DNA from 2 places in the Enterococcus infantis genome. Region 1 is predicted to be linked to the other one. Evidence: a T-box and tRNA genes for the amino acid it is inferred to sense, from the RefSeq annotation. Region 1 holds a T-box; the other holds one or more tRNA genes.
What was found. The T-box of region 1 lies ahead of argS (arginine--tRNA ligase). A T-box ahead of a tRNA ligase gene usually reads a tRNA of that ligase, here a tRNA-Arg.
Positions count from the first base shown of each region.

Region 2: it has a tRNA-Arg gene. The T-box ahead of argS (arginine--tRNA ligase) is inferred to sense a tRNA for this amino acid. The anticodon was not compared.

Region 1 covers NZ_JBMHFB010000004.1:64,330-68,636, reverse strand. Annotated here, with positions in the region: gene ACOMA8_RS05750 (TetR/AcrR family transcriptional regulator) at 1-483, opposite strand, end outside; gene argS (arginine--tRNA ligase) at 676-2,367, opposite strand; T-box leader at 2,472-2,668, opposite strand; gene argF (ornithine carbamoyltransferase) at 2,765-3,781, opposite strand; gene arcA (arginine deiminase) at 3,847-4,307, opposite strand, start outside.
Region 2 covers NZ_JBMHFB010000007.1:191,777-196,083, reverse strand. Annotated here, with positions in the region: gene ACOMA8_RS10145 (hypothetical protein) at 1-54, shown strand, start outside; gene ACOMA8_RS10140 (DUF7916 family protein) at 498-1,430, opposite strand; tRNA gene ACOMA8_RS10135 (tRNA-Arg) at 1,511-1,582, shown strand; gene ACOMA8_RS10130 (hypothetical protein) at 1,823-1,993, shown strand; gene ACOMA8_RS10125 (GNAT family N-acetyltransferase) at 2,072-3,253, opposite strand; gene ACOMA8_RS10120 (DUF3284 domain-containing protein) at 3,344-3,757, opposite strand; gene ACOMA8_RS10115 (DUF3188 domain-containing protein) at 3,735-3,941, opposite strand; gene ACOMA8_RS10110 (hypothetical protein) at 3,981-4,199, opposite strand.

The DNA.
Region 1 (4,307 bases):
CAGATACAAAAAAGCTAATGACTCAGCTTTATCTGCCATCACGATACGATTTTTTTCCAATAATCCTGTCCAGGCTGTCAGTACATGCTCCTCAAGGGCATCGGCAGGAGCCAATCGCTTGGCAAACACATCGCTGCTTTGAGTCAAAAGTTTGATCATCTTCCATTCGTTGTCCTTTCGTTCCAGTTGCATGACACCAATCAAATAAGCTTCAATCCCCCGAAAGAAATCCTCCTGCTCTTCGCTGATTGCCGTGAGAATAGCCTGATGGACTTGGGCCGAAGCTCTTTTAATCATATACAGATGCGCATCTTCCAAATCCTCGAAGTACTTGTAAAAAGACCCTCTGGCCATGCCCATCCCTGTCACAATCTCTGAAACTTTTACCTGTGCCACATGGCGGTTGTAAAACACTTCTAATAAAACATCTTCAACGGCTTTTTTCTTAGCTGGAGGTAAATTCAGAAAAGTTGATTTTGGCACATTTATCACCTGGTTTCTTTTGAATGTAGAAGCCTTCGATACAAAAAACATCAAAACCTCTCATCATGTAATCTAAGCAACTGATTTTGACCACTCTTTACTCTCATTATAGAACAAAAGATTGCGGCTGTCCCCTGTCATTGGAGAGGGGCACCGCAATCTTTGTCCAACAATCTTTCTTTGAATGAAAGACTACATCTTATCTGGCGCAGCAAGTCCCAGTATGCGCAGGTCTTCTTTAAGAACTACAGTCACCGCGTAAACCAGTGCCAGACGTGCGTCTTTTTGATCATCGTCTGCCAATACTTTAACATTGGCATAAAACTTGTTGAAGACTTGGGCCAATTTGATCGCATGTTTAGCAATCACAGACGGTTCATATTTTTCAGCCGCATTCAAAACTGTGTCCGGGTATTGTTGCAAAAGCTTGATAACTTCCCAGCTATTTTCATCCGACAAGCTGTAAACTACTGAGGCATCTGGTGTGAAATCAGCTTTGGCAAGAATGCTCATCCCCCGTGCATGAGTGTATTGAACATAAGGACCCGTCTCGCCTTCAAAGCGCACGACTTCTTCCAAATTGAAATCAAAGTTGTTCATCCGATCGTTTTTCAAGTCATGGAAAATGACTGCTCCCACGCCGACTTGTTTAGCGACTTCATCTTGATTTTCCAGCGTTGGATTCTTTTCAGCAATCTGGCCTTTTGCCAAAGCAGTGGCCTCCATTAATACTTCTTCCAACAAGACGATCTTCCCTTTACGAGTGGATAGCTTTTTGCCGTCTTTTGTGATCAGCCCAAAAGCGACGTGATAGATTTCATCTGCCCAGTCAAAGCCCATTTCTTTCAAGACTGCTTTTAACTGTTTAAAGTGATAGCTTTGTTCATTCCCCACGACATAGACGGATTTGGCAAAATCGTATGTCCGTTTGCGGTAAAGTGCCGCAGCCAGATCCCGGGTGATATAAAGTGTGGCACCATCGGATTTGCGAATCAAAGCTGGATTCAAATCATAGGCGGACAAGTCCACAATTTCAGCCCCCTGGTCTTCTTTTAACAGGTGCTTTTCTTCCAGCATTTCCACGATTTCTGCCATTTTGTCGTTGTAAAAAGCTTCCCCATTCATGGAGTCGAATTTGACATCCAACAAATCATAAATCTTATTGAATTCTTTCATGGATTCATCACGGAACCATTGCCACAAAGAAATAGCCTCTTCATCGCCATCTTCCAGCTTTTTAAACCACGCCCTTGCTTCATCTTCCAATGCGGGTTCTGTTTCCGCTTTTTCATGAAAGTCGACATATAAGCGCAACAGTTCTTGAATCGGCTGTGCTTTGACTGCTGATTCTGAACCCCATTTTTTATAGGCCACAATCAGCTTACCAAACTGTGTTCCCCAATCGCCTAAATGGTTGATTCGAATTGGGCGGTAACCGATTTTTTCCAAGATAAATCCGATAGCATTGCCAATTACTGTAGAGCGCAAGTGTCCCATTGAGATAGGTTTCGCAATATTTGGTGAAGACATGTCGATTGGGACAGTCTGGTCCATACCTACAGAAGCATCTCCGTAATGATTTTTTTCAGTAATGACTTGCTTCAAAACAGTTTCAGACACACTACTTTTACTCATGAAAAAGTTCAAATACGGTCCTACAACTTCGATTTTTTCAAAGGCATCGGGTTCGATTTTTTCTGCCAATTCCGCGGCAATTTGTTGAGGTGCTTTGCGATAAGCTTTTGCCAAGGCAAATGCCGGAAATGCGACGTCCCCGTGATCTGCCGACTTAGGGTTTTCTAAGAGTGCTTGGACTTGCTCCAATGGAAGGTCGTCTTTCACCACATCAAAGACAGCTTTTGCTACGATTTCTTTGTTATTCATGTCATCTTCTCCTTTTTACGATTGACTGACGGTTTACTACACCTGAGAAATAAGCTGGCACAAGCAGTAATTGGGCAAACAAAAAACGTCCCTGATGTCTACACATCAGAGACGAGAATTCCCGCGGTACCACTCTTCTTGTCCGAACTTATCGGACCACCTCACCTCTAACGGTAGGCTGCCGTCTGCCAGTGCAGAAAACTCACAAGTGCGTTTCACGATGCGACAAATACCCGGCTTCCACCTCCCCGGATTCGCTTTAATCAGACTGCAGCGCTACTTTCTTGCTCAACGTTTCGTATTAAACTGAGACAAGTATAGCAAAAATGCAGCCCGTTGACTAGTTAAAAAATCAGCCATGCTTTTGTCAGCAAATGCAGGGCTACCCCACTTTGCTTCAAACTTTAGGAATAAACAGATTGCCCAGTGTGGCTGCCATCACAGCTTTGATGGTATGCATCCGGTTTTCAGCTTGTTGAAATTGCTTGGCAAAAGGCGCGTTGAATACCTCATCTGTCACTTCCATTTCCGTAACACCAAAAGAGGCCGCAATGTTTTTTGCATATTGAGTTTTGGTGTCATGAAATGCCGGTAAACAATGTAAAAAGATGACTTCTTCATTGCCTGTAGCAGCAACCATCTTCCTATTGACTTGATAGGGCAGTAAAAGTTCCACTCGTTCAGAAAATTTCTCTTCTTCTCCCATGGAAACCCAGACATCCGTATACAGCACATCTGCCCCTTTGACTCCTTTTGAAACATCAGTGGTAACCAACAGCTGAGCGCCAGATATATTGGCATATTTTTGCGCCAAAGCCACGACCTCCTCTTTTGGAAACAGGGATTCCGGTGCCACGATATGCACGTTAACTCCTAACAGCGCACCGGTCACTAATAATGAATTGGCGACATTGTTTCGACCATCGCCGGCATACACCAGAGTCAAGCCCTCCAGCTTGCCAAAATGCTCTTTAATCGTCAAAAAATCAGCCAACATCTGGGTTGGATGCCATTCGTCTGTTAGTCCATTCCATACTGGCACACCGGAAAAGGTCGCCAAGTCCTCCACCGCAGTTTGACTGAACCCGCGATACTCGATTCCGTCAAACATGCTTCCCAATACTTTAGCCGTATCTGCTACAGACTCTTTTTTCCCCAGCTGAATATCATTGGCCCCGAGAAATTCCGGATGTGCTCCCAGATCATTGGCGGCCACAGTAAAAGCGGCTCTAGTCCGAGTAGAGGTCTTTTCAAACAGCAACGCGATATTTTTTCCCTCCAGATATTTATGCGAGATTCCGGATTTTTTCAATTGCTTTAAATGCGCGGAAAAGTCGATCAAATACAGCAGCTCTTCTTTCGTAAAATCCTTTTCCTTCAAAAAACTCTTCCCTTGAAACACTGAATATTCCATCTTCGATCAACCTCCAAAATGTATAATTATTCATTTTGTTCAGTGTATCATAAAAACGGGAAAGTTCAAAGACTTTCCCGCCAAAAAGGTTGACTCATGCATCGGGGACCGCCTCTGCCTCGAGACAGCTCGCCAGAAGGGATCTCAAATACCGTAATTCCAGCTTCTCTCAGCAATTCATTGGAAACGTAGTTGCGATCATAAGTAACCACTTTTCCCGGTGCAATCGCTAACGTGTTGGAGCCATCATTCCACTGCTCTCTCGGTGCGGCAATGGCATCACCGCCACCGGTAGGAATCAAAATCAGCTCGCTAAGTCCCAACAGTTTTTTCAGCACTTGCTGCAAATCCCGCTGGGCTGTGATTTTCAAGTTTTCAGCTGCTGCTTCAATCACATAAATATCCAGCATGCCTTCTGCTGAGAGGATCATTGGATGAATCGTAAACTTGTCTTTGTCTACCATGGTAAAAACCGTATCCAAATGCATCATCGCCCGCTCTTTAGGTATTTTAATTGCCAGGATCT
Region 2 (4,307 bases), on a different contig from region 1:
GAAATCCGCAGTGTTGCACTTCATAAGACTAAAAAATGGAGCGCTCTGGATTAATTTTCAGCATTTCATTACCAAAACCACTCTATATTGAAAATTCACATTTTAAATTGATACACTCGAAAACGGCCGATAAATTCTATTTCAATAAACCGAACGGGCCCCCACTGAAACAAGTTACAACGATTAACAGCTTCTCTGCTTGCAGCGGTCTGAAAATCTTATTAAGAGGACTGTGAGCTAGATAAGTAAAAAGGCTGCGATAGCTCATTTCAAAGCAGCATAGAGAGAAAAACTCCAAACACCAACTTTCCTTGACAAAACAAAAATTAGACAGCATTTGAGAGGTTTAACAGCAAAAAAACAAGCACCTTCCAATGTTTCTTAAGGAAGTTGCTTGTTTTTTTTTGCAGCTCATGTGTTCATTTGGCAGGGTTCGCTTCGAAGAATTGTGACCTGATGATTGTCACAGGACCTCTTGGCTAGAATAGCGATGTACCTCATCGATTAATAGACTGCGCACAACGATACAATGTGTGGCGCATTCCGCGAATCGCAATGGACATTTCAAAGATATTTTCAGCTGGTGCTAAACCGCCGTAACCGGCATCACCGATATGTTGGATATCGACTCCACAAGTTTTACAAGTCAAGGCGATTTGACGAAGGGTCTCTGGCCGAGCACTTTCTTGACTAGTTCCGATGGCTGTCATTGTCAAAAGATCCCGTGCTTTGGCAAACTTCACGGCTTCGATTAGATCTTGTTCCAAAAAGCCCTGAATGGTTCCCACTGCCGGCAACAGTAAGATGTCAGCCCCAGCTTCTGCATAAGCCGCGATTGCTTCTTTTGTTACTACCGGTTCATCTGAGCCGGCACTGTGCATCTTACCCGCGATAATCATCCCAGAAAAGTTTTCCTTGGCGATTTTTACTGCACCGGCAATGGCTTCATTAGTTACACCGGTACCAGGATTTCCGGTAAAGCAGATAAAATCCACACCGAGTTCTTCGGCACGCTGAATCGTTTCTGCAGAGCTGGTACGCCCTTTGGAGATCACTACTTGTTCACTCATCAAGTCAAGATCATCTGGGATTGGTTCCAGATTGATCCCGATTGGTCGTCCAGTCAGCTCCTTCAGCACAGGGATTGGATTGGCAATCTCAGCTGTTGGATCCAATACCGCTTCAAAAGATAAGCCCGGTACCCCCATGACTACCGGATGAAAGCAGTCAAAACCATTCAGCAGAATTAAATCCGCTCCAAAAGCTTTTGCCACTTCTGCGTTTGTCAGATCACCGACTTGTGGCAGTGTACCAACAACATTTTCCACACAAATCGTGCGTCCTTCGCTGGCTTTGATGGACTGCTTCAATTCTGCCCCATTCATTTGTGCGACTTCACTTGGTGTCGCACTGATTAATCGTTTTACCATTTTCTTTCCTCCAATCGTCGTTGACTACTTGAATCCTTGCGTCAACAACGTTAAAATAAACAATGTCGTAAAAATAATAGGTTCCCTTAGTTAAATGGATATAACAAATCCCTCCTAAGGATTAGTTGCTGGTTCGATTCCGGCAGGGAACGTTCTAAAACATATTCGCGCTAGCTGACTGTTGATTCGCAGTCTTCTTTACAGGAACGGCAAATTGCCGTTCCTATTTTTTATTCAAAGAATCACTGTTTTACAGAGTTTCGTGGGACCTTTTAAAGAACAAGCTTGTTACTGATTCCACAAGCGTACTTTTAGATTTAACCGCTTTCAAGTGCTACACTTATTGAAACAAGGTTACAAAACTATCTGATAATTATGAGGGGGACTTAATTATGAAACAACGAAAAGAAGAGGTTTTGGCACGACGCATGAATCAATACAAAAAAACTCGGGAACAAGTTGTAAAATCCGCTTTAAAAGATCAAGGCGAACTTTCCCGTGAGACGAAACGTCCGTCGAAACCTATCCGTTTTAAATTTGTCCGCAGTGATGTCAAAAACTAACCACTACTTTTATGCCGCTGTCCACTATGCTCGTGGATAGCGGCCTTTTTAATTACTATTAGCAGCAGCTATCCAAAATCAGAAGTAATCTTCTAAGATTGGTTTTTGATTAGGCAGGATTGTTTTTAAAACTTTTAAAAGACTTTCATCAGTTTCGATTAGTCCATGAAACAAAAGGGTCTCTGGTGAGAGGTATCCCATAAACAACTGAGTAAACCGTTGAATTGACAGCTTAACAAGGGGCAGTTCGGTCTCTTCTACCTGCACAATGTCTACTCCACAATCGCCTTTTCTCAGCTCAAAAATACCATTGTTCCAAGCAGCATAAGAGTCACCCGTCACCATTAGTGCGATACTTTCGGGAAGCGCTTGAACCTTTTTAGTGTATTTTAAAAAACGCTTAACGTCAACTACCCGTGCCATCATTTCTGGTCGCACAGTAAATCCGCTCATTGGTGTTTGAGTGAGAAACTGCAGGTTCTGTCCATCAAAACCTACGTCATAAAAAATGTTGGCCACTGAACCATTATGAGAAGCAACAAAGCGATTCAATCCTCGAAAGGCTTCTCCAGTCAGCCAAGTCCATTCTGCAATAGTCAATTTTCCCGGCTCCAAAAGGTAGACCAAGTAACCTTGAGGGATATCTTTTGCATCATAATACACCGCATAGGTATAGTTTTTGCGTAATGGGAACTTGAAGGACAACCACCACTCTTCTCGCTCAACACCGCCTTGATGGTGCCGTTTCGCGGCAGTAAAAAGCTCCTGAATCACCGGCTTGGCTTCTGTCCAGGACAGCCGTTCAACCCGTCCTGAGACTTTTGGCGAGTCAGGCCACTGAGAAGCCGGCACATCATAGACTGCCCGTTCAAACGTCAACTCATATCCATAGCGTCTGTAAAATGGGTAGGAGAAAGGAGCCAAGTAAGACAGATTAACGCCTCTTTCCCGGGAAGTCGCCAGCAATTCTGTCATGATGCGATCAATTCGACCTTGACTGCGGTATTCAGGGTAGCTAGCAACAAAACCGATACCTGCCATCAAATGGTGGTCACCAAAGAGATCAATTTTAAAAGGAGTCGCCATCACTTGGCTGGCTAGGCGTCCCTTTTCATCAAAGGAACCGAAATTCCATGAATTTTCCGCCAGCATTGAAAAGCGTTTGCGATTGTTATCTGACAATTCCCACTGAAAAGCATACGAGACCAGTGATAGCATGTCCTCAACGTGCTCGCTGGTCATTTCTTTGACATCAGTCAATGTTTCTATTCCTCCTTGTTTCTATCATTGAACACAAAAGTCGACCGCAACACCTACTGCCTGAGGGCACTAAGCGTTCCGGTCTGATGATTATGCAGATTTTTCGATCATTTCCATCATCTTTTTGAAATTGCGTTTTTTAAAGAAACCCATGGGAATCCCCATCACAGCATCATTCATTTGTTGCATGAACCCAAAGGACTTCATCGTTTCTTCGTAATGGATCTTACAACGATTTTCAGCCAGCTCCTCAATTTCATACCGTACTGTAAAATCATTTCTGGTGGTTGACGTTCTGAACTGGTAGACACGATTGGGAACGACTTCTTCAATCAAAATTTTTGCTCGGTTGATTTTAGAGAATTCTTTGATATATTCAAAATTCTTTAACTGGTTTCTGGTGACATCTTTGCCAGTTGTCTTTCGGATATCGAAGACTACCGAGTCAATGATCTTATCATAGAAATTTTTGGCAGATATTTTAAGTTCTTTTTCGATGATCACTCTTGGCGTCTCCTTCCTTTGCTTTATTATTCTTAATGCCTCTTCTGAAGAGCAGAAGACCGACAATAATCAATGTAACTGCGGTTGAAATCGATTCCCAGTTCCAATTGACATTGTTCGGATTCATGCTGTAAACCAAAACCAGCAATCCGATGGCGATCAAGCTGAGTCCATATTTATCCATGACTTAACCTCTTTTCATGATAGCTACAGGCGTAAATCATCAAACTGCAGCTGCTTGTAGATACAATACTGAGCCCCATGATTGCGCTTTGATTAATTTTTTAGCGGCAGCTGCTGCTTCTGCAGGATCACCAGTTACATCAAAAATCAATTTGATTCCTTGTTTTTCTTTGAAAGTATAGGTAAAGTCGCCACCTGTATAGTTGTTCAACAATTCTTTGATTTCGTCTTGTTGCATTGCACTTGCGATTGAGATCATTTGGGTTCCTCCTCATTTGTAAATTTAATCATAGTATCTCCGACAAAAAACATTCAGTCGGATCCCATTGATTACTATGTACAGTGTATAGCAAATTTCCTATGAATT